DNA from 4 places in the Bacillus sp. Brlt_9 genome. Region 1 is predicted to be linked to each of the others. Evidence: riboswitches for the same ligand, from Rfam matches in the RefSeq annotation. Region 1 holds a riboswitch; each other region holds the start of a gene.
What was found. A riboswitch is a leader RNA that binds a small molecule or an ion and turns the genes downstream of it on or off. The one in region 1 is predicted to bind S-adenosylmethionine.
Positions count from the first base shown of each region.

Region 2: it holds a riboswitch for S-adenosylmethionine, as region 1 does, so the genes downstream of both, VF726_RS30485 (methionine ABC transporter ATP-binding protein) here and metK (methionine adenosyltransferase) in region 1, are expected to answer to the same signal.
Region 3: it holds a riboswitch for S-adenosylmethionine, as region 1 does, so the genes downstream of both, VF726_RS24525 (methionine ABC transporter ATP-binding protein) here and metK (methionine adenosyltransferase) in region 1, are expected to answer to the same signal.
Region 4: it holds a riboswitch for S-adenosylmethionine, as region 1 does, so the genes downstream of both, VF726_RS28930 (ABC transporter permease) here and metK (methionine adenosyltransferase) in region 1, are expected to answer to the same signal.

Region 1 covers NZ_JAYJLO010000002.1:104,332-110,613, forward strand. Annotated here, with positions in the region: gene VF726_RS06720 (DMT family transporter) at 1-523, shown strand, start outside; gene VF726_RS06725 (hypothetical protein) at 552-773, opposite strand; gene VF726_RS06730 (ATP synthase subunit I) at 1,053-1,436, shown strand; gene VF726_RS06735 (hypothetical protein) at 1,709-1,906, opposite strand; gene pckA (phosphoenolpyruvate carboxykinase (ATP)) at 2,200-3,786, opposite strand; SAM riboswitch class I at 4,015-4,136, shown strand; gene metK (methionine adenosyltransferase) at 4,306-5,505, shown strand; gene VF726_RS06750 (hypothetical protein) at 5,547-5,726, opposite strand; gene VF726_RS06755 (hypothetical protein) at 5,733-5,912, opposite strand; gene VF726_RS06760 (MogA/MoaB family molybdenum cofactor biosynthesis protein) at 6,166-6,282, shown strand, end outside.
Region 2 covers NZ_JAYJLO010000019.1:15,386-21,667, forward strand. Annotated here, with positions in the region: gene sufC (Fe-S cluster assembly ATPase SufC) at 1-726, opposite strand, end outside; gene metQ (methionine ABC transporter substrate-binding lipoprotein MetQ) at 965-1,771, opposite strand; gene metQ (methionine ABC transporter substrate-binding lipoprotein MetQ) at 1,844-2,656, opposite strand; gene VF726_RS30480 (methionine ABC transporter permease) at 2,680-3,345, opposite strand; gene VF726_RS30485 (methionine ABC transporter ATP-binding protein) at 3,338-4,363, opposite strand; SAM riboswitch class I at 4,541-4,648, opposite strand; gene VF726_RS30490 (hypothetical protein) at 4,774-5,118, opposite strand; gene VF726_RS30495 (thioredoxin family protein) at 5,273-5,581, opposite strand; gene VF726_RS30500 (toprim domain-containing protein) at 5,585-5,929, opposite strand.
Region 3 covers NZ_JAYJLO010000008.1:21,249-27,530, reverse strand. Annotated here, with positions in the region: gene VF726_RS24530 (methionine ABC transporter permease) at 1-537, opposite strand, end outside; gene VF726_RS24525 (methionine ABC transporter ATP-binding protein) at 527-1,546, opposite strand; SAM riboswitch class I at 1,670-1,775, opposite strand; gene VF726_RS24520 (cysteine hydrolase family protein) at 2,171-2,734, shown strand; gene VF726_RS24515 (hypothetical protein) at 2,965-3,114, opposite strand; gene pruA (L-glutamate gamma-semialdehyde dehydrogenase) at 3,300-4,847, opposite strand; gene VF726_RS24505 (TSUP family transporter) at 5,000-5,770, opposite strand; gene VF726_RS24500 (CamS family sex pheromone protein) at 5,867-6,282, opposite strand, start outside.
Region 4 covers NZ_JAYJLO010000014.1:23,168-29,449, reverse strand. Annotated here, with positions in the region: gene VF726_RS28945 (ABC transporter ATP-binding protein) at 1-405, opposite strand, end outside; gene VF726_RS28940 (ABC transporter ATP-binding protein) at 402-1,412, opposite strand; gene VF726_RS28935 (ABC transporter permease) at 1,369-2,373, opposite strand; gene VF726_RS28930 (ABC transporter permease) at 2,391-3,308, opposite strand; SAM riboswitch class I at 3,443-3,548, opposite strand; gene VF726_RS28925 (DUF3951 domain-containing protein) at 3,718-3,933, shown strand; gene VF726_RS28920 (hypothetical protein) at 3,952-4,455, opposite strand; gene VF726_RS28915 (multidrug effflux MFS transporter) at 4,706-5,956, opposite strand; gene VF726_RS28910 (DUF3981 domain-containing protein) at 6,085-6,282, opposite strand, start outside.

The DNA.
Region 1 (6,282 bases):
CATTGCTTTTGGTGGGGCAGCATTAGTTTTAGTAGCAGGGAATTCACTTGCTGGTTCTTTTTATGGAAATGGGATTGGACTCATTACATCAATATGCTGGGGGCTTTATCCTGTTTTAGCAAGTCCATTAATTAGAAAATATTCAGCACTACGAGTTACCGCATGGTCAGCATTAGTTGGTGCAATTCCGCTCTTGCTTTTAAGTGGACCATACGTATTTATAATGCCATTTCATATTACACATGGAATCACACTATTTGCTTTATTATATTCTATTTTCTTTGTAACGGTCTTCGGTTTAGTGATGTGGTATGTAGGCGTTCAAAAAATTGGGGCGTCACATACTATGGTATATATGTATATAACGCCACTGGTTGCCGTTTTATTTGCAGCTGTATGGGCAAATGAATATGTATCGTTTCAACAAATAATCGGTGGAATTATTATTTTCTTCGGTCTATGGTTTGTGAAATCGGAGAAAATAAAAGTGCATTCTATTGCGGAGGAATCTATATCAAAATAGGAAAACAGATCACCTATGATCTGCTTTCCTATTTTTTTATTTTTGGTAAGAAGACGAGAAATAAGATTGCAGTAATAAGTGGAATTAAGTTTAAAAATGGAATACGGAAGAGAGTGATAAGGATAATACCCGGAAGAAGGACACCGAGGACAGCGTAGAAAATACTGTGGTTTTTCGTGTACCAATACAATGAAAGTCCAATAAGTGCAGGGATAATGAGGTGAATGAGAGCCATTAAAAAATAAATCATTAGACGCCCCCTTTATTTGTGTGCTTATTACATCATATCCGTATGTTCATAGATTGATATCACTTTTTTCATAAATGGACGAAAAATGTTTGGAAAAACGTCACAAATTATGGGGGGATGATCTTTGAAATCTTGTATAATATTATTTCCTAAAAACATTTAAACAACATAAACGTACTGTTTATGTTGTTTTTAATTTGAGTGAAATGGATGTAAGCAGTATAGACTTGAAAAGAATTTCTTGTTGGATAGATAAAAATTACGGAAGAGGAGAACAGCATGATTAGTATGTCATTAAGATCGTTTAAAATTCAATCGTATTATTTACTAGGTTTTCTTTTACTAGGATGGATGTTAACACCGTTTTCAGCACATTTTCTAGGTGCAGGAATTGGACTTATCGTAAGTATGTACTGTGTTTGGCTTTTAGGAAGACGAATTGAGAAGCTTGGAGATAGTATCGTAAAGAAAACGAAAGCACCGACGCTCGGTATGTTTAACCGTTTTGCCGCTGCTATTTTGGGTGCTATTATTATGTACGAAATTGAGCACCATATGGTTATGTGGGCATTTGCAGTAGGGATTATGGGCGGTTATTTCTTAATTGTTGTGAATTTAGGATACTATAGTATGAAAGATGAGAAAGAATTAACGAAGAGTTAAAAAGATAAAAAGATAAAAAGATAAAAAGCCTCTTCTGGATGGAATAGAGGATCCAGCGAGGGATAGAAGCGGTCAGGGCCTGTTTTAGCCCCATGCGATGTGAAACCAGAAGGATGTAGTGAGTAGGGATATACTTTATATGTTCGAAAGCGTGATTTGTCTGTATGGAAATGGGCTTACTCTGGGATTATTGATTCGGTGATGGATCGTACAACAGGAAGTGAAACTTTGCATAAAATACAGGTTTCAGCTTCCAATAAGTTAACATGAAATCACGTATTAATATGACTCTTATGTTCTTTAAAAAAGTTAGATACAATGCAACAAACTATTCCGGTAATTAGAATAATGTATTTTATCGTTTCACTTGTATGCTCAAATAAATTAACGTTAAGCATCACAAGTCCCCAAAATATTTGGATCGCTCCGTAACTGAATAAAATTTTTCCTGTATGAGAAAAATTTTTCATAGATCTCATCCTTTCCTGTATATGTAAATTGTATCATAAAAAAACTAAAAACGAACGATTATAAAGTGAATTTTCTGTATTTTAACAAAGTAAGTCACAGATGAAGAGATTAACGTTTCACTTTATATAAGATATAGAAAGAAGCTTACGTTTTTTACGTAAGCTTCTTTTTTATGTAAGTGTGTATAACCGTTAAGCCGCATTGGGTTTTGTCGGTGAGTACGCGAAACTTTACGGTTACACGACACTTATTCATATGAGTAAAAAGGGTTATTCCAACAGAAAGTTTGTACTTAAGCGATTGGACCGCCTAAGTTAATAATATCTTCAGACACGCTGTCGAACTTTTTGAAGTTCTCTTTGAATTCGCTCGCAAGTTCGATTGCTTTCGCTTTGTAAGCAGCTTTATCAGCCCAAGTTTGTTCAGGCATTAACACTTCGTCAGGTACACCTGGTACGTGAAGTGGAACTTCAAGACCGAAGATATCATGTTTAGCTGTCTCAGTTTTCGCAAGTTCGCCGCTTAATGCAGCTTGAATCATTGCACGAGTATAACCTAAGTTCATACGTTTACCAATGCCGTATTCGCCACCAGTCCAGCCAGTGTTTACTAAGAATACTTTCGCATCGTGTTTCTCGATTTTTTCACCAAGCATTTCAGCATAGCGAGATGCATCAAGTGGTAAGAATGGTGAACCGAAGCAAGTTGAGAATGTTGCTTGTGGAGATGTAACACCACGCTCTGTTCCTGCTAGTTTACTAGTGTAACCACTTAAGAAATGATACATAGCTTGCTCTTTTGATAACTTACTGATTGGAGGCAATACGCCAGATGCATCAGCAGTTAAGAAAATGATTGTATTTGGGTGTCCAGCAACACTTGGCAGTACGATATTGTCAATCGCATGCATAGGGTATGCAGCACGAGTATTTTCTGTTAAAGTAGTATCGTTGTAGTCTGCGATACGCGTTTGGTTATTAATGATAACGTTTTCTAAAACAGATCCAAATTTGATTGCATCAAAAATTTGTGGTTCTTTCTCGTGAGAAAGGTTTACACATTTTGCGTAGCAACCGCCTTCAATATTGAATACACCGTTATCAGACCAACCATGCTCATCATCACCGATTAATTTACGGTTTGGATCAGCAGATAATGTTGTTTTACCTGTTCCAGATAAACCGAAGAATAGTGCTACGTCGCCTTCTTCACCTACGTTTGCAGAGCAATGCATAGAAAGAATATCTTGTTCAGGTAGTAAGAAGTTCATAATAGAGAAGATTGACTTTTTCATTTCTCCAGCGTATTCTGTACCACCAATTAGTACGATACGTTTTTCGAATGAAACCATAATAAATGCTTCAGAGTTTGTACCGTCAACAGCTGGATCAGCTTTGAAATTCGGTGCAGAAACAATTGTGAACTCTGATTCATGAGTTGTTAATTCTTCTTCAGTTGGACGAATGAATAATTGATGTACAAATAAATTGTGCCATGCATATTCGTTAATAACTTGAATTGGTAGGCGGTAATTGCGGTCAGCGCCTGCAAATCCATTGAAGACGAATAACTCTTCTTTTTCTTTTAAGTATTCTAAAACTTTAGTATATAATTTATTAAAATGTTCTTCAGAAATCGGTTGATTCACTGCTCCCCAAGCAATTTTGTCAGCAACCGATGCTTCTTTCACAATAAATTTATCTTTAGGAGAACGTCCTGTATATTTTCCTGTTGAAGCAGAAACGGCACCAGTAGAAGTCAATTTCCCTTCATTTCGCATTAATACTTTTTCCACTAATTGCGGAACACTTAGTTGAATCTGTGCATTGCTTCCGTTCAATAATTCGTGTAAACCAATTTGGACATTCACAGTACTCATATTTATATACCATCCTTTTCATTTAATGAAATATTTCTCGTAATCCCCAACAATAGTATAACACAATTATATAAATAATGTATACTATTTATTTCTTTTTGTTTGTGTGAATGCATTATTTCCTTATTAATATTTCATTTCAGGCGTATTGAGAAAAACTTTCAGGAAAATGTGAATATTAATTGACAAATGAATATCATTTCTTTAGTATAGGTTGGGACGGATACTCTCTTATCCCGAGCTGGCGGAGGGACAGGCCCGATGAAGCCCAGCAACCTCACTTGTAGTGGTAAATACAGGTGAATAGGTGCTAAAACCTGTGCGAGGCTACAGGTCTCGAACGATAAGAGCGAAGGGCAAAAAGCAGTATGCAAGTAGCAAATTAAACCTTTCCTCTATGTAAAGTGGGAAAGGTTTTTCTGTATGCTTGTGTGGGAGAATAAATGTATGTCGCAATTTGTGGCAAATTAAGGATGAGTTCCGTACAATATATACAATTACTGTAGGGAGGTTTACCACATGACAAAAAAACGTCATCTGTTCACATCTGAGTCTGTAACTGAAGGACATCCAGATAAAATTTGTGACCAAATTTCTGATTCAATTTTAGATGCGATCTTATCAAAAGACGCAAATGCACGTGTAGCTTGTGAAACAACTGTAACAACTGGTTTAGTATTGGTAGCGGGGGAAATTACGACTTCTACTTACGTAGATATTCCAAAAATCGTTCGTGAAACAATTCAAGGCATTGGTTACACACGCGCAAAATACGGATTCGATGCAGAAACTTGTGCAGTTTTAACATCTATCGATGAGCAATCTGCTGACATCGCTATGGGTGTTGACCAAGCGCTAGAAGCACGCGAAGGTCAAATGACTGACGCTGAGATTGAGGCAATTGGTGCAGGAGACCAAGGTTTAATGTTTGGTTTCGCATGTAATGAGACACAAGAGTTAATGCCACTTCCAATCTCGCTTGCTCACAAATTAGCTCGCCGTTTAACTGAAGTACGTAAAGATGATACATTATCATACCTACGTCCGGATGGAAAAACGCAAGTTACAGTTGAGTATGATGAAAATGGTAAACCGGTACGTGTAGATACAATCGTAATTTCTACACAGCATCATCCAGATGTTACATGGGAAGAAATCGATCGCGATTTAAAAGAGCATGTAATTAAAGCTGTCGTTCCAGCAGAATTAATGGATGGAGAAACGAAATTCTTCATTAACCCAACTGGCCGCTTCGTAATTGGTGGACCACAAGGTGATGCTGGTTTAACAGGACGTAAAATCATCGTTGATACTTACGGTGGATACGCTCGCCACGGTGGCGGTGCATTCTCTGGTAAAGATGCAACGAAAGTTGACCGTTCAGCAGCATATGCAGCTCGTTATGTTGCGAAAAACATCGTAGCAGCTGGTCTTGCTGACAAAGCAGAAGTACAACTTGCATACGCAATCGGTGTAGCACAACCAGTATCAATTTCAGTTGATACGTTCGGCACTGGTAAAGTATCTGAAGACGTACTAGTAGAACTAGTTCGTAACAACTTCGATCTTCGCCCAGCTGGTATTATTAAAATGCTAGACTTACGTCGCCCAATTTACAAACAAACAGCAGCTTACGGCCACTTCGGACGTACTGATGTAGATCTAACATGGGAACGTACAGACAAAGCTGCAGCTTTAAAAGAGCAAGCTGGTCTATAATATATGAAAAAAAGCTTTGCGCGGTGAGCGCAAAGCTTTTTTTATTTCGTTTTACTTATAATTTGAATGCATGAGTTACAATACACTTCGCCATCTAGCTCAATATACTTTTTCATATTCGTCATTCCGCTTGCCGGAAATGGCATATGAATCCATGCTTTTTCATACGTTTGTATTTCTTTTTTGCATGATTTACAATGGATTGGTTTCTTCTTGAACATATGTAATCATCCTTTCATTTGACGTGCTTTACCTGCGCAAAAGGCACTGCTTAGTAAAAATAGTGTTGCGAATATAATGCTTACTAATGTAGCGTATGGAATTGCGCCTTTTAGAGAAAAGCCGACAGTAATGGAAGCGACGAATAAGAGGATGAATGTTGTTGTTAATTTTTTATATAGTTCCATAATATGTAGACCTCCGATTTATTTGGTAGTGCAATTTTAAAAACTGAATTCTACTATGTAGAAAATATAAGAAAAGTTAAAGGTTAGCTAATGATGTGAAGTCTAGGGGGATAAGAAAGAATGTTTTTTTATTTTCCTTTTTGTGGATTAGTATACTTATATTGTATCATGATGCATCATCGGCTTCATACATAATTGTGTAAAGATATGTATGATAAAATGAAGAAAAGTCTTTAAGAAAGGAAGAGGAAAAATGAGTGTCAATGAACATAAAAAACAAGCACCAAAAGAAGTGCGCTGCAAGATTGTAACGATTTCCGATACACGTACAGAAGAGACGGATAAGAGCGGACAACTATTACATGAATTG
Region 2 (6,282 bases), on a different contig from region 1:
ACCTTCAGCTTCTAGACGTTGTGCAAGCTCAGGGCCACCAGATTTAACGATACGACCGTTCATCATAACGTGAACGAAGTCTGGAGTGATGTAGTTTAATAAACGTTGGTAATGCGTAATCATTAGGCAACCGAACTCTTCGCCGCGCATTTGGTTAATACCTTTAGATACAACTTTTAATGCATCGATATCAAGACCTGAGTCGATTTCGTCTAAGATTGCGATTTTTGGCTCAATCATCATTAATTGAAGAATTTCGTTACGCTTTTTCTCTCCACCAGAGAAACCTTCGTTTAAGTAACGTTGTGCCATTTCTGGATCCATTTCTAGGAATTCCATGTTTTTATCTAATGTACGGATAAATTTCATAAGAGAAATTTCATCGCCCTCTTCACGACGTGCATTAATTGCAGAACGTAAGAAGTCAGCGTTTGTTACTCCGCTAATTTCACTTGGATATTGCATTGCTAGGAATAGACCTGCTTGTGCGCGCTCGTCTACTTCCATTTCTAATACATCTTCACCGTCGATGATGATGCTACCTTCTGTTACTTCATACTTTGGGTGACCCATAATCGCAGAAGATAAAGTTGATTTACCTGTTCCGTTAGGTCCCATAATTGCGTGGATTTCTCCACCTTTTACTTCAAGGTTTACACCTTTTAAAATTTCTTTGCCATCAATTGATACGTGTAAGTCTTTAACCGTTAATGTAGAACCAGCCATCTCAATACCTCCATTAATCCTATATATACATTTTAAAAATTCCTAAAACGTTCATATTCTCATTTTATTCTCATTCTAATCTTATATCAAATAAAATGATATCGCAAACGACGAAAAAAAGTAACAATTTTTTCACAAATGTATATAAGTATTTCCCTTGCATCTTTATATGATACACCTTTCTTCTTATTTATATAAAGAAAAAAGGACTGGTAATTTTCCAGTCCTTTCCTTATATTTATTCATTTACCGGAAGTACAGCACCTTTATATTCTTTATTAATAAAGTCTTGAATTTCTTTTGAATGTAGTACTTCTACTAGCTCTTTAATTTCTTTTTTCTTCTCGTCACCTTTACGAACTGCAATAATATTTGCGTATGGAGAGTCTGATCCTTCAATCGCAATTGCATCCTTTGTTGGATTTAATTTCGCATCAATTGCATAGTTTGAATTAATGAATAAAGCGTCACCTTCATTATTTTCATATAACTTCGGTGACAATCCAGGTTCAACATCTGTTTTAAACTTTAAGTTTTTCGGGTTTTCTACAACATCTTTTACTGTTGCCTTAACAACATCTACACCTTCTTTTAATTTAATAACGCCACCTTTTTGTAAAAGTGCTAGCATACGTCCACGCTCTGCTACGTTATTACTCATAATAACTGTCCCGCCATCTGGAAGTTCTTTTAAACTTTTATATTTCTTAGAATAAATGCCCATTGGCTCTAAATGGATTTTTCCTGCGTTTACAATTTTATATCCCTTTTCTTGAATTTCTTTATCTAAGTAAGGAATGTGTTGGAAGTAGTTTGCATCAATTTCCTTATCCGCTAACGCTTTATTCGGCAGCACATAATCTTGGAATTTTTTAATTTCTAATTTAATACCCTTTTTCTCTAATATCGGCTGTGCCTTCTCTAAAATAACAGCGTGCGGCACGTTAGAAGCTCCCACAACAAGCTTATTCTCCTCTTTCCCTCCGCAAGCAGCTAATGTAAATACAGACAGCGCTGTAACAACTGACAATAGAATCTTTTTCATATGATATCCCCTTCTCCCGTATAATTATGTAGTTATAAAAAGGGCCAGCATACACCAACCCTTCCGCAGCAATTATTCTTTTACAGGAACAACTGCCCCTTTATATTCTTTATTAATGAAGTCTTCAATTTCTTTAGAATGTAGTACTTCTACAAGAGCTTTAATCTCTTTCTTATCTTTATCACCTTTACGAACAGCTACTACGTTTGCGTATGGAGAATCGTCACCTTCAATTGCAATTGCATCTTTTTCTGGATTTAACTTCGCATCAATTGCATAGTTCGAGTTAATTAAAACAGCGTCGCCTTCTTTATTGTTATACACTTGTGGTAATAAACCCGGCTCGATATCTGTTTTGAATTTTAAGTTTTTCGGATTATCCGCAATATCTTTTGGCGTCGCTTTAACTGGATCTACTCCGTCTTTAATTTTTAAAATACCTTCTTTTTGTAAAATTGCTAAACCACGTCCATGGTCAGCAACAGAGTTACTCATAATAATTGTCGCTCCGTTTGGAAGCTCTTTTAAACTTTTATATTTTTGAGAATATACACCAATTGGTTCTAAATGAATTTTTCCTGCTACTTCAAAGTCATACTTTTTATCTTTCATTTCTTTTTCTAAATACGGAATGTGCTGGAAGTAGTTTGCATCTAAATCCTTATCCGCTAACGATTTATTTGGTAACACGTAATCTTGGAACTTTTTCACTTCTAATTCAATTCCTTTTTTCTCAAGTAACGGTTTTGCCTTTTCTAAAATAACAGCGTGCGGTACGTTAGAAGCACCGACAACAAGTTTCTTTTCATCTTTATCTTTCCCACCGCAGGCAGCTAACCCAAAAATTGAAGTTGAAATAAGTGCTGTAAGTAATAATTTTTTCATTTGAAACATCCTCCTGTTTTTTATTATCGTTTATCTATTCGAGTCGTTAAACTATCACCAATCCACTGAATGAAAAATACAACTAGTAATACACAAATTGTCGCAACGATTGTTACATCGTTATTTCCTCGTTGGAATCCTTCTAAATAGGCAAGTGTGCCAAGGCCACCAGCACCAACAACTCCCGCCATCGCTGTATAGCCTACTAAAGCAATTGTCGTAACCGTAATACCAGATACTAACGCTGGTAATGATTCTGGAATTAACACTTTCAAAATAATTGTGCTTGTTTTTGCTCCCATCGCTTTTGAAGCTTCGATTACACCTTTATCAATTTCACGAAGTGCAATTTCAACCATTCTTGCATAAAATGGTGCCGCTCCAATAATTAAAGCCGGAAGTGCTGCACTTGCTCCAAGAATTGTTCCAAGCAAGATCTTTGTGAATGGGATTAATAAAATAATTAAAATGATGAACGGTATCGAACGGAAAATGTTTACGAACGCTCCAATCGCTGTATTAACCGTTTTGTTTTCCCATAAATTATCTTTCGCCGTCATGAAAAGTAACAATCCTAAAATTAGTCCTAAAACAAATGTGGCAAGAGCTGCGATTGCCGTCATATATAACGTTTCACCAGTTGCTTCTAACATTTGATTCCAATCAACATTTGTGAGTAACTTATCCATGTGCAATCACCTCCAGCTCTACTTGATCTTGATGTATTCCCTCTATTGCTTGCTGAATCGCTGTCTCCTCACCATTTAAATGAACGACTAAACTACCGTAAGAGCCGTTATTCGTTTGTGCGATATTTCCTTGCAAAATACTAACTTCTATATCACTGCGTTGCATTAATCTTTGAAGCACTGGTCTTTCTACAGCCTCACCGATAAACTGCAAACGAACGACTTTACCATCTGGATACTTTTCAATTAAACTTTCAATCGTTTCATTTGTATCTTCAGAATCCGTTAACTGCTGTACAAATCGTTTCGTAATGTCTTTCTGCGGATTGCGAAATACATCAAGTACTGGACCCGTTTCTACAATCTTTCCTTTCTCCATTACCGCTACTCGATTACAAATCTTTCGAATGACGTGCATCTCATGTGTAATAAGTACAATTGTTAAACCGAGACGCTTATTAATATCTAATAATAAATCTAAAATTTGATCTGTCGTTTCTGGATCAAGAGCTGATGTTGCTTCATCACATAAAAGCACTTGTGGATTGTTAGCTAATGCTCTTGCAATACCGACGCGTTGCTTTTGTCCTCCGCTCAGCTGAGAAGGATACGCGTCTCCTCTTCCCTCTAATCCAACAAGATGAATTAACTCATCCACACGTTTTCTTCTCTTCGCCTTATCAACACCTGCAATCTCAAGTGGGAACTCGATATTTTCTCGTACAGTTCGTGACCAAAGTAAGTTGAAGTGTTGAAAAATCATTCCGATTTCTTGCCTTGCCTTACGAAGTTCACTTCCTGTAATTGCTGAAATCACGCGATTTGCAATTGTAATTTGACCAGAAGTTGGTTTCTCTAGCTGATTGAATAATCTGATTAACGAACTTTTCCCAGCGCCACTATATCCGATAACACCAAATATTTCGCCTTTGTCTATTTTTAAATTGGCATTATCTACAGCAGTGACATCACCGCTTTTTGCTTTATATATTTTCTTTACATTTTCTAATAAGATCATGATGTTCACCCCTTTTTGTTTGGATCGACTCCGCAATTTTTTATGTTTAATGCGTGTAGTCCACCGTTATCACTACTTTTATTATTTGAATGTCCTCCACATTCAAACAATAAAAAAACCTTTCTGCTCTAGAGAAGCAGAAAGGTTTATGTGCGTATATAACAACATTATCCCTCTCTCTCATCTCTCAAAGCATTTGCTTTGCAGGAATTGGCACCATTTCAACATAAGTTGACGGTTGCCGGGCTTCACAGGGCACAGTCCCTCCACCTCTCTTGATAAGAGAAATCAGATTACATTTTCGTCTGATTTGTAATTTATGAAATTGTCTATATTTTATGAATTGAATTGTATCAACATCCACACACCATGTCAACAGAAATTTTCGCAAAAAATGAAACTTCAGAATTTTAAGCGCCTACTGACATCGGTTTACATATATGAAACATCGATTCAACTAACAGCATCGTTCGATACGTTCCCGAATATTGTACACGCCCATCGTTCATTAACATTTGCAATCGTACATTTCCGTTCACCAATTGTTTTACATCTTCTTCATCTACACAAACGATTTGCTCCGTGCCTCTTTCCTCATGTAGCAACTCTATATAATCTCTTGAAATTTGTAACGAACAACTCTCATCTCCAAAGCGGAAATTAACAGTTTTTTCTCCTTGTCTTAAAAGCGGCTCTAAATGATATTGACCATTAGCATAATTTACAAATGATTGCAGCAAAGAATATAATTTCACCCTAAATCACATCCTTCATATCACTTTCTATTACACATACCATTCCCTCTCACTAAAGAGCAATCCTGTTATTTTCGCTCGACAAATACTGTAACCACCCTGCCTCTCGACATATTTCCCGAGAAATATGTCGAGGCGGCAAAAACTTTGCCGCCTACTTTAATTCCGTATATAAATATTCAACCGAATGAAATGCATATATCTTCTTCATGAGTGTCCCATTTTCAAAAACAAGTAAACACGGTACACTTTCGATTCCATACTCTTTCGCTAAATGCGGAGCATAATTTAAATCTAACATTCCAATTTTCAAATCTTCAATTGTCATCTCAACGACAGTTAACATCTTTTTTGCTAATTGGCATGTTCCACACATTGGAGTATATACATATAACACTGTTTTTTCTTCGTTCTCTATTAGGGCTGTTGCTTCGGCTCCTGTCCAGTCAATCACTTCTATCATTCCTTACCGTAAATATTCTGTATAAACGTCAATGTCAGCTCCCCATAATACATTTGCTAAGTGTGAAGATGGCGCAGTTGCCACTTCTCGGTACGAGCGATCAATATAAATATGCTCTGCTTGCGGGAATTCTTTGCGAAATTGTTTCCTTAACTTTTCTCCAGCATCATCAGCATCCACTAGCACATACACTTCCTTATCAAAAAACTGATCAACGAGCTCATCCATTTTCGACAAACCAATTGTACCATTTGTACAAACAATTTCCACCGGTTCCCGAATAATAGATTCAATCTTTCTTCTATCTGATGTACCTTCTACAATAATGACTTTTTCCACATAAATCATATGTCATCACCCGATCACCATATACTATACAACCTTTAACTTAGTATATAGTATATTCGTTATTTTCATGTTGTTTCCTGTTTATTTTTGCAAAAGAAAAGCGCAAGCGGCTCGTTTAGAACAGGAGGGCATTGGAACTCCTGAACTAGAGGCGCCTTTTGCCTCAAGTGAAGGAGTGAAATGACCGACTGTTCTAGCCGCTGGAGCTGGATCATAATGAAAAGCGCAAGCGGCTCGTTTAGATTGTGAGGGGGATGGAGCTTCTGACGCAAAGGCGATTTTTGCCTTGCAGGAAGAAGTGAAGCCACCGAACAATCTAGCCGCTGGAGCTGGATCATAAAGAAAAGCGGAAC
Region 3 (6,282 bases), on a different contig from region 1:
TGCTAAGTCACCAAGACCGCCACCACCGACAAGCCCAGCAACTGCAGAAAATTCAATTAAACCAACTGTCATAAATGTAACTCCTAAAATCAATGGTGCTAACGCTTCTGGCACAAGAATTTCAAATACGATTCTAATTGGTGAAGCACCCATTGCTTGTGCTGCTTCAATTACCCCTTTCGGAACAGAAACAAGATTTGTTTCAACCATTCTCGCAATACCAATCGACGCGACTAACGTCATTGGGAAAATTGCTGCTGCTGTTCCAATCGTCGTTCCAATAACACTTCTTGTTAGTGGGCTTAAAGCTACTAAGAAGATGATGAATGGAATCGGACGAATTGTATTAATAATGATATTAAGAATAGAAAAGACCCATTTATTTTCTAAAAAGTTTCCTTTCCTCGTTACATATAATAGTAAACCTAGAGGTATACCAAGAATTGTAGCAAATATAAGGGTTACAATTACCATTAAGAGGGTATCCCCCGTCGCATCTACTATGCGGGGCCAAAATATACTCCAATCAACTCGCATGAGCTTCTACCTCCTTCAGCTGCACTTGTAGTCTTAGATGTTGTAATGCTTTTTGAACTTCTTTCTGCTCACCTTGCAGTTCTACAAGTAGATTTCCAAATAGCACATTTTGAAGTTCAATAATATTTCCATACAGTACGTTTACATCGACGTTATAATTTTTCGCGATATATGATAGTACTGGCTGCCCTGTCTCTTCACCAGTAAATGTTAAGCGATAAATCTGTCCACCATTTTGAATTTTCCCTAGAACACTTTCTGGCAAATGATCATTAATAATAGAACGCACAAAGTTTTGAGTCGTCTTTGTTTTCGGTTGTGTGAAAACGTCAAACAGTTTTCCTTCTTCAATAACTTTACCCTTCTCCATTACAGCTACACGATGACATATTTCTTTCACAACATGCATTTCGTGTGTAATAAGAAGAATTGTTACATTATATTCTCGATTTACTTTCTTTAGTAAGTTCAAAATTTCTGTCGTTGTTTCTGGATCTAGAGCTGACGTTGCCTCATCACATATAAGGATATCCGGTGATGTTGCAAGTGCTCTAGCAATGCCAACACGTTGTTTTTGGCCACCTGATAGTTGCTCTGGATAATAGTCTGCTTTATCTTCTAATCCTACAAACTTCAGCAGTTCATTTACTCTTTCTTTGATCTCATTCTTTGGTACTTTCGCTAACTTTAATGGGTACGCGATATTCCAAAACACTGTTCTTGAATTAAATAAATTAAAACTTTGAAAAATCATCCCGATTCTTTGTCTTAGCTTCCGTAATTCCTTCGTCGATAGTGATGTAATATCTTTATCATCTATTGAAATCGTCCCTGCCGTCGGTCTCTCTAACATATTTACTAGGCGTAACAACGTACTCTTTCCAGCTCCACTAAAACCGATAATGCCAAAAATTTCGCCCTTCTCAACTGATAATGTTACATCTTCCACCGCATGAACAGATTGCCCACCTGATTCATATACTTTACTTACGTTGTTAAAAGAAATCATTTTCTTCCCTCCTATATGCTGTAAAAACTTGAAGTAGAGCTTTCGAGGTAAAATAAAAAGTGCTCTCCCTCTTATCAAACATAAAGATAAGAAGGAGAGCACTCATATGTACTCGGTCACATCTTCTCATCTTTCAAGCCTTTTATAAGGCTTGCTGGAGTTAGCACGGTATTAAAAACCCGTTGCTGAGGTATCGTAGGGCCAGTCCCTCCACCTCTCTGGATAAGAATGTATCGATTTAATTGTCGTTTAATTAATTCTCATTATAGAACTCAGAATAATAAGAGTCAATACATTTTTTAGAAAAATATTAATTATTCCTCTATTAAAATTTTCAAATAAAAAATGACAATATAATATTGGTTTTTAAAGTTATGTAAAATTCTTCTCCTTCATATTTTTTTAAAAGGAGAATCCTCTCTATAAAGTGAAACTTTAATCAGTGGGGGTTTTGTTCATCCCCCACTGATTATTAGCCATCACCAATCGGACATTTACGGACAGTTGATCTCCCACCTAACTTCTTTGCTCCAGCCGAATTTTGAGGTGGGAGTTTTACTGCCCGTTAATGTCGGATAAATTGAATACCATTATTTGAATATGAAATCGGAGGAAGATAAATATATGAAAACAGCTCTTTTACTCGTTGATATTCAAAATGATTATTTTCCACATGGAAAAATGGAATTGCGTAATCCAGTAGAAGCAAGCGAATATGCTAGTCAGCTACTACAATTCTTTAGAACGAAAAACGAACCTATTTTTCATATCCAACATGTAGCAATTAAAGATGACGCTACTTTTTTCCTACCCAATACAGAAGGTGTACATATTCATGAAAGCGTACGCCCACTTAGAGAAGAAACCGTTATACTCAAACATTATCCAAATAGTTTTCGCGACACCGATCTTCTAGAACAACTACAACGTTTAGACATTGAGCACGTCGTCGTATGCGGGATGATGACTCATATGTGTATCGATGCTACCGTAAGAGCTGCTTTTGATTTCGGCCTTCAATGTACCGTTATACATGATGCTTGTGCTACAAAAGATCTTTCTTTTAAGAATGCTACTATACCAGCCGTTTATATTCATAACACAATTTTGGCTAGTTTAAATGGCGTATATGCAAATGTAATGAGTACAGCGGAGTTTGTAGCTACAAAAAAACACTCCCTTCAGTGAGCAAAACCGAAAGGAGTGTTTCTTGTCAAACCATAGATTTTCTTTCAAATTGTATTATACAGGAAATCCTTAAAATGAATACTAAAAAATGCGACTAATACGTCAACTTTTCTCGTTGCTTTGTTTCTATTTACATGTTTATCCCGATATGAATAGGGTTTAGCTAGTTCCGCTTACTAAATGGTAATATTCGGTAAGTTCTTTAAATTCAAATTAACTAGTCTCTCCTATTATTTATCTGTTTGTTTTTGCTTCTTTTTCAAATACTCCGCACGCAAATTTTCAATTTGCTGCTTTTTATCAAATTTGGCAGGCGTCTGTTTTTCATGAAACTTTGCCACAGCTACCTGACTCTTGTAATCCAATTGATATTTTCCCACTTTGTTCACCTACTTTTCTTGTCTTTAAAGAGAATCTATTCAGCAAATATAAATATACCTCATTTTGCTGAAGTAAACCTTATTACTTTATTAGTTTTTCTACTGATTACTATGTTAATCCACATATAAAAAATTTTTCAAAAAAAGAGATCTTCGCAGACTGCGAAGATCTCTTCTACTATTTCTTATAAAGTTTCAGAAGTAGTTTTTGCTTGCATGTGAAGTGCTAAGTAGTCAGGGCCACCAGCTTTAGAGTCTGTACCAGACATATTAAAGCCACCGAACGGTTGGTAACCTACGATTGCACCAGTACATCCACGGTTGAAGTATAAGTTACCTACGTGGAAGTCTTCACGTGCTTTTTCAATATGGTCACGGTTGTTAGTAACAACAGCACCTGTTAAACCGTATTCTGTATTGTTTGCAATTGCAAGTGCATGATCAAAGTCTTTTGCTTTACAGAATGCTACTACTGGTCCGAAGATTTCTTCTTTCATTAAGCGAGCATCTTCTGCAACGTCAGCAACGATTGTTGGTTGGATGAACCAGCCTTTAGAATCGTCTCCTTCACCACCTGCTAAGATTCTACCTTCTTCTTTACCAATTGCAACATAGCTCATTACTTTATCGAATGCAGCTTGGTCATTAACAGGACCCATATTTGTACCTAATACAGCTGGGTTAGCAACTGTTAATTCTTTCGTTAATTCAACAGCACGATTTAATACGTGATCGTATACATCTTCATGGATTACCGCACGAGAACATGCAGAACATTTTTGTCCTGAGAATCCGAATGCTGATGCAACGATAGATTTAGCTGCTAATTCAAGATCTGCTTCTTTATCAACAACGATTGTATCTTTACCACCCATTTCAGCGATAACGCGTTTTAACCAAATTTGGCCTGGGTTTACTTTTGCTGCACGCTCATAAATACGGATACCTACATCACGAGATCCAGTGAAGCTCACGAAACGTGTACGAGGGTGATCTACTAAGTAGTCACCAACTTCAGAACCATTACCTGGAACAAAGTTTACTACGCCAGCTGGTAAGCCAGCTTCTTCTAATACTTCCATGAATTTCGCTGCTACTACAGGAGTTGTACTAGCTGGTTTTAGTAATACTGTGTTACCAGAAACTAAAGCAGCTGTTGTCATACCTGCCATAATCGCGAATGGGAAGTTCCAAGGAGAAATGATAACACCTACTCCTAATGGAATGTAAGAGAAACGATTATATTCAATTGGACGGCTTTCTACTGGAATTCCGTCTTTTAATTTTAACATTTGACGACCATAATATTCCATAAAGTCGATTGCTTCTGCTGTATCAGCATCTGCCTCATTCCATGGTTTACCTGCTTCTTTTACAAGAATAGCAGAGAATTCATGTTTTCTGCGACGAACGATTGCTGCAGCGCGGAATAAAATGTCTGCACGCATTTCTGGCTTTGATTTTCTCCAAGTTTGGAATGTTTCATCCGCTACTTGCATTGCTTTTTCAGCTAACTCACGGCTTGCTTTTGAAACGCGACCAACAAGTTCCTCTTTATTTGCAGGGTTTACAGAAACAATTTTGTCTTCTGTAGTGATTTTTTCTCCCCCAATAATTAATGGATAGTCTTGTCCAAGATAAGATTCTACTTTCTTTAAACCTTCTTCAAACGCTAATTTGTTAGCCTCCACTGAAAAATCTGTAAATGGCTCATGTTTGTATGCTACTACCATCCTTTTAGCCTCCCCTTAGAAAAACGTTTACATTTTACAACATTATTCTACACGATAATTTAGATTTATTCAAATATTCCTAGACTTATATTTTAAAAATTAATTAATTTTTAAAATATAATAAAAAAACAGAGTTATACAAATGTATAACTCTACAAAATATGAGTATATTCCAAAATGTTTTTGCTAATCAATAAAATAGTTACTAACAAAAATAAAGTCCTTACATATCCAACACCTTTTTGAACTGCAAACTTCGATCCAAAATAAGCGCCTAAAATCATTGATAATCCCATAATAATACCGTATTCAAAATGAATTACGTCTAAAAATAGAAAAGTGATTAACGATACGATATTACTAACAAAGTTCAAAAGTTTTCCAGATGCTGCCGCTTGAATAAAATCCAAACCAATTAATAAAAATGCAAAAATTAAAAAGGATCCTGTCCCTGGACCAAAAAATCCATCGTAAAACCCTATCATTAAAATAACAAAGAAAAATATTAATGTTTTTCTTTTCGTCATCTTCTTATAGGTAGATACACTGCCCCAATCCTTTTTCGCAATAATATAAATGGCAATAAACACCAACATTACAAGCACTAACGGACGTAAAATATCCGGTGGAATAAACTTTACTACTAAAGCACCTGCGACTGCTCCTATAACAGTTAACGGGATTAACTTTCCTACAATTTTAAAATCGACCTTTCCCGATCGTATAAAATAAATTGCACTCGTAAACGTCCCCATCGTTGCAGCTAATTTATTCGTTGCAATTGCCGAAGCTGGTGGTAAACCAACAAACATAAGTGCCGGTAGCGAAATTAATCCCCCACCGCCAACAACTGAATCAATAAAAGCTGCTAAAAAGCCGAATGCAATTAATAAAATAATGACTTGAAAACTTAATTCGTCCATGTGCTTTACCCCTTACCCCCATTATTTATAACATTTTAAATTATAACAAAATTCTTTAAGAAAAAAAGCCGTTCCATAAAGGAACGGCCCTTCTATTTAATCTAAAATTTTCACAAATGGTTCATCTTGCTTCGCTTCACGTATAATAATCGCTTCTGGACGTTCTACAGATTTAATCGTTACTTGTACTTTCATATAATTCGGGAAGTATTCCATTACAAGTCCGGCTACATATTGTGTAAAGCCAATTATTTCTGCTTTCCCATTAAACTGGACAGGAATATCAAGCTTCACTTCTCTTAATTCATCGTCTCTATACATACCAGTACCGATAACAGCTGTATAGTCGCCTTGGAAATAATCGCTTAGTTTTGCTTTAAAGTTTGATACTCTCGCCAGATCTTCACGTTTATTATCTGTTTTCGCTTGTTCAGATGGGAACAAATAATATTTCTCATTAATTTGTTTCCAATCCTCAACCGTTTCACTGCCCTTTTCAACATTTGCATAAG
Region 4 (6,282 bases), on a different contig from region 1:
AACACGTTCTAGTGCATCACCTGCGACTTTATCTTTCAGCCCTTTATCGCCTAAACCGAATGAAATATAGCCTTCTGTTACGCTATCGCGTACTTTCCAGCGCGGATTTAATGCGGCTGTTGAATCTTGAAAAATGAACTGTACTTTCTGCAAGAAATCTCGCTTATGAGCTGACTTCAACTTGTGAACAACTTGACCGTTATAATCAATTTCACCAGACGTTGGACTCTCAATCCCAGCTATGAGCTTACCAAGTGTCGTTTTTCCTGAACCACTTTCTCCAATAATGCCAAGTGTTGTTCCTTTCGGGATAGAAAGTGATATTTCTTTTAGCGCTGCTATTTCTTTCTTTTTACTTCCATACGTCTTCGTTACTTGCTTTACAGTAATTAAATCTGTCTTCATGAGGCATTCACCTTCTCTTTTGATTTCGCTTGGTTATGCTCTAGAACATGCTGCCAACAATGTGAACTGTGTTCCGCGGAATATGTTGTTCTCTCTGGGAAACGATGAATGCATTCTTGTATTGCTACTGGACATCTATTTACAAATGGGCACCCAAAGCTGTTCAATGTTTCAATTGATGGTGTTGTTCCCTCAATTGCTCTAAGTACCTTTTCAGCATCATCCATATTCGGAATTGCTTGCAATAAACTTTTCGTATATGGGTGCTTCGGTGAACCTATTACTTCTTGTATCGTCCCTTTTTCAACAACACGTCCCCCGTACATCACAACTACTCGATCTGCTACTTCACGTACAAGCGCCAAATCATGTGTAATTAATAAAATACTCGTATTTTGTTTTTCTTTTCGCTCTTTTAATAACCCCATAATTTGTTTTTGAATCGTTACATCTAATGCAGTTGTAGGCTCATCTGCAATAACGAGCTTTGGGTGACAAGCAAATGCAATTGCTAAACAAATACGTTGCCTCATACCTCCGCTTAATTGATGTGGGTACTGTTCAAAACGTTTCTCTGCTTCATGTATCCCTAAATCATTTAATAAGTTAATTGCAATTTCTTTTGCTTCTCTTTTCGATTTTTTCTCATGTTGCAAAATCACTTCTGTAATTTGCCTTCCCACCTTCATCGTCGGATTTAAAGATGAAAGTGGATCTTGAAAGATAAAAGAAATATCCTTCCCACGAACTTGATTCCATTCTGATTCTTGTAGATTCGTTAATTCCTCTGATTCAAAAGATATATTTCCATCATCAATATGAATTGATTCTTGATTTAAGCCGATAATAGATTGTGCTGTAACACTTTTCCCTGAGCCACTTTCTCCTACAAGCGCAACTATTTCACCTTCACTAATAGAAAAGGAAACATGCTTCACAATTGCTTGTTTACTATTCTCTTTTTCAACGGCTAACGTTACGTTTTCTAAAGATAAGAGCTGTCCCATGTTTTTTCTCCTTTCGATTCTGTTTTACGATTTTTGGATCAATTGCATCTTGTAAGCCATCACCAATTGCATTAAATGCGAACATGATGAGTGCAATCATGATTGCCGGGAAGAATAATTGCCACCACTCTCCGCTTAGCAATGTCCCGAGTGCATCGTTCGTCATCGTTCCCCAGCTAGCCGCTGGTGATTGCACTCCGAGTCCGATAAAGCTTAAAAATGATTCTGAGAAAATAGCTGCCGGAATTGTAAATGATAAATTTACGATAATAATGCCTGTTAAGTTTGGAATTAAGTGTCCATATATAATTTTCATATGAGACGTACCTAACCGCTCTGCTGCGATAACAAATTCTCTTTGTTTTAAAGACAAGACTTGGGCTCTAATGAGGCGTGCCATGCCAATCCAACCTGTTAATGCAAGAGCGATTATAATTGTAAAAAGTCCTGGTTTCATCACGATCAATAGTAAAATAACAATTAATAAATATGGGATACCATATAACACTTCAATCCCTCTTATAATCCATTCATCTATTAACGTTCCAAGACGATTACGCCCTCTTACATATCCGCTAAATCCTCCGATCAGTACACCAAGCCCTATGTCTAGCGCTGCTGCTACCAATCCAACTGTTAGCGAGATTTTCCCACCAGCCCAAGTACGCGCCCATATGTCTCTTCCTAAATCATCGGTTCCGAACCAATGCTCGCTACTAGGAGGTAAATTAGTTGCTTCTTTCACTTGTTCACTCGCAGTAAATGACGTTAAACTTTCGCCAATTAGTGAGAAAATAATAATTAGTAATAGCGTCACTGCCCCTAAAACTGCTATAGGGTTTGATATAAACTTGCGAAACACTTCCTTCTTTCGGCTAATTGTTTGCTGCTCTTTATTTATCGTTAATTCTTTTTTCTCTTCATTCGTTAATAACTGTTTATTGATTTCATAAGCTCCCATTTAAATGTCCCCCCTCCTTACGTAATAGAACGAATACGTGGATCAACAATACGGTGAATAATATCTGTAATGAAAATACAAGAAATTAATAATGCACTATAGAAAATCGTCGTTCCCATAATGACCGGATAATCCCGGTTAAAAATACTATCTACGAAATATTTTCCTAGACCAGGAATGGAAAATATTTTTTCAATAACGAAAGTCCCTGTTAAAAGTCCAGCCATTAAAGGCCCAACAAATGTAAGAACTGGAACAATTGCATTTCGAAGGGCATGCCTTATAATAATCTTCTTAATTGGTATACCTTTCGCTCTTGCTAATTTAATATAATCACTCTGCAATACTTCAATCATATTAGAGCGAACAAATCTCGTAATAACCGCGATTGGCCCTAACGCTAATGCGAAGGATGGCAATACGGTATGTTCGAATGTGCCCCAAGACGCTACTGGTAACAGTTCAAACTGTATAGCAAATACTTGTATAAATAATGGTGCTAAAATAAAACTTGGAATAGATATACCGAGAATGGCAAGTAAGCTCACACTATAATCAATTACTTTCCCATGATATAGGGCTGCAAATGTACCTGCTGCAATTCCGACTAATAATGAAATAATAAGTGCTTGTAAACCAATAATCGCTGAAGGACCAAATCCTGTCGTTATAATTTCTGATACACCTTGACCTGTGGATTGAACAGATTCACCAAAATCAAAATGAACTACGCCGTCTAAATAAGCGACATATTGATTCCATAACGGTTCATCGAGGTGATACTTCGCTCTCATGTTTTGTATCACTTCTTCAGGAAAGATTTTCGCATCTGATGAAAATGGATCCCCCGGAATAATATGCATAATCAAAAATGTTACTGTCGTAATGACCCATAGCGTGAAAACCATAACCGATAGTTTTTTAATAACATACACTTCAATAACCCCCTAAACAAATGAATTTACTTTGTTTTAATGACATATTTGTTCCTATTACCTTTCCGCTTCTTAAAATACAAAAAGCCTTGATCTTAAAAAATAAGATCAAGGCTTAATAAACGAAGGCCCATCACTTATCTTTCAAGACTTGCTTGCTGGAATTAGCACGGTGTTCATCTTACAGAACCCGCTGCTGAGGTGTCATAGGGCCAGTCCCTCTACCTCTCTGGATAAGTAAATTGCTATATTATTATTTGGTTCAAATTGTATATTTCGAATTATAATTCTGAAAAAATGAAAAGTCAATCAAATTGGATATATTTAGAAAAATCAGTTTTTAATGTCATTTATCGAAATTATAGTTTTCACTTATACTAAAAAGAAATACTGTTAAAGGAGTTATAAGATGGATCCCTTACTTCTTGCTACTATAGGATTACCCTTAACAATCGTTATACTTGTCATCATCGGCTTCTATAAACTCTTTATTAAAAAGAAACATATCACTTCTTTTTATACTCCATTCGATAATATTACCGGTCAAACCATTTCTGAATTTCACGAAGAACAGAAGGTATTAGTATCCGAGGATGAAGACGGAGATGGTAAGAAGAAAAAATAACCTTGCGCGTGCGCAAGGTTATTTTTTCGTTTCTGCTTGAAAACGTTTATAGTATGTCGATGCTGTTGAAAAATTAATTTCTATATCACGAATCAAAGATGAATCTTCTTCTTTAGCTAACTTCTGTAATTTTTTCATCGCTTGTTCTGCTTCATTTAAGAAACCAACATACATTTCATGTTCTTGTTCTTTCGACTTCGGCACACGAATTTCTTTACGTATGTGATCTATATCTTCTAACATGCCCGTTGTTACCTTCTGCACGTCTTCTTTATATTTAGCATTCGTTATTTCCTTACCGCCCTTTTCTTTTGCCACTTCCCATAACTGTAATGCTTTATTAATTTCTTTATTCATTTTCATATCGTATTTTTCATGTACTGCACGGTATTCTTTCATCTCTTCTGTTTGCTCAGTAGATTGCTCTACCTTTTCTTTCGGTTCTTTCGTATCTTTATTTCCATTACATCCCGCTAAAAGGATCATACTTCCCATTACAGCAATACCCAAAACCTTCTTCATCTCTTCTTCTCCTTTTATCTACAGCTACTACTCATTATAGTTTCTTATATCTCCACTTGTTATTATACCGAGAACATCCTACTTTTTACACTTAAGACGATACCTTAATATACATGCCTACATTTTTGTCACAGTATCGTCACTTTCTGCAAATAACTTTTGCATCAACTTGCGAAGCTGCATTCATTATTTCAAAGAAATGAAAAAAGAGCTGATTCAAAATGTATTTGAATCAGCTCTTTTTTATAATTTAAGCCTCTAAATTTTGTCTTTGTTGCATTTCAAACTGCTTTTCACTTCTTCTGGCCATAAATAGATAACATAATACAGCACCAATTTCACAAAGAGCGATCACAACCCCCATCGGTAATGCAGTGTTGCTTCCCCCAATACCTACTAACGGTGCAACAAGTGCTCCTGAAATGAACTGTAATAATCCTAATAAGGCTGATGCTGTTCCTGCGGCTTGTTTCTGATTTCTCATCGCTAACGAGAACCCAGTCGTTGATACAACCCCGACACTTGATACGACAAGGAATAACGAGCATAAAACACCAATTAAACCTATTCCTAGTAAGATTGTCAGTAGTAAAGATAAACCGCCAACAGCTGCGATAATAATACCAGCAACAAATAAAGTCTTCTCATTCACTTTCCCTGCTAAACGACCCGTTACCTGACTAGCAATAATAATACCGATACCGTTGATTGCAAAGAATAAACTAAATTGCTGTGGTGATGCTCCGTATATGTTCTGTAAAACAAATGGTGAGCCCGAAATGTACGCAAACATTGCCGCCGTTACTAGCCCTTGTGACAATGCATATCCCATAAACAGACGATCCTTTAACAGTTTTCCGTACGTCGCCAATGTTCCTGACAATCCACCCATTTCTCTCTCTTCAGGAGGTAATGTTTCACGTAATACGAAAGTAGCTGATATTAACATGAATACACTAATTGCTCCAAGAACGATGAAAACACCGCGCCATGTTGTAAATTGTAACAATTGTCCTCCAATAATCGGTGCCAAAATAGGCGCTGCTCCGTTTACTAACATAAGCAGTGAGAAAAACTTCGTCATTTCAGAACCTGAATACATGTCACGTACCATTGCACGTGATATAACAATCCCAGCCGATCCTGAAGCCCCTTGTAAGAAGCGCAATAACACTAAACTCCAAATAGATGGCGCAACAGCACAAAGTAAAGAAGAAGCAACATAAATAATAAGAGCAATAATAAGAGGTTTGCGCCTTCCGTAAATATCACTAATTGAACCGACAAATAATTGCCCTACTGAAAGCCCAAGTAAACAAGCTGTTAATGTTAGCTGCGCTAGGGATGCACCTGTTTGTAGGTCATCTGTTAATTTCGGTAAAGAAGGCAAATACATATCAATAGATAATGGCCCAATCGCCGTAAGTGTCCCTAGTACAAGAATCATCCATAACCTATTTGTCTTTACAGGTTTATATATTTCTTGATTAACTCCATTCACTTTTTCCGTTCACCCTTTCCTATAACTACTAAATCGTAACAATTATAGTTACAACATAAACATACGTCAAGTATAGTGCATTTTCCTGTTTCATACTGTAAAAAAAAAGCGATAGAATTTCTATCGCTTTACTTTTTCAAATTGCTATTTGCAAATTTAGATACGGAAGACATCGCCTCTCCTGTATCTAAATATGTGATTTGAATTGGATCGCCCACTTCTGTAAACATAGCATATGGGAATTTTTTCACAGGTATCATAAATACTTTTTGTTCATTCTCTAACAGTACATACACAATTGTATTTTCACCTGATTTTTCTTTATA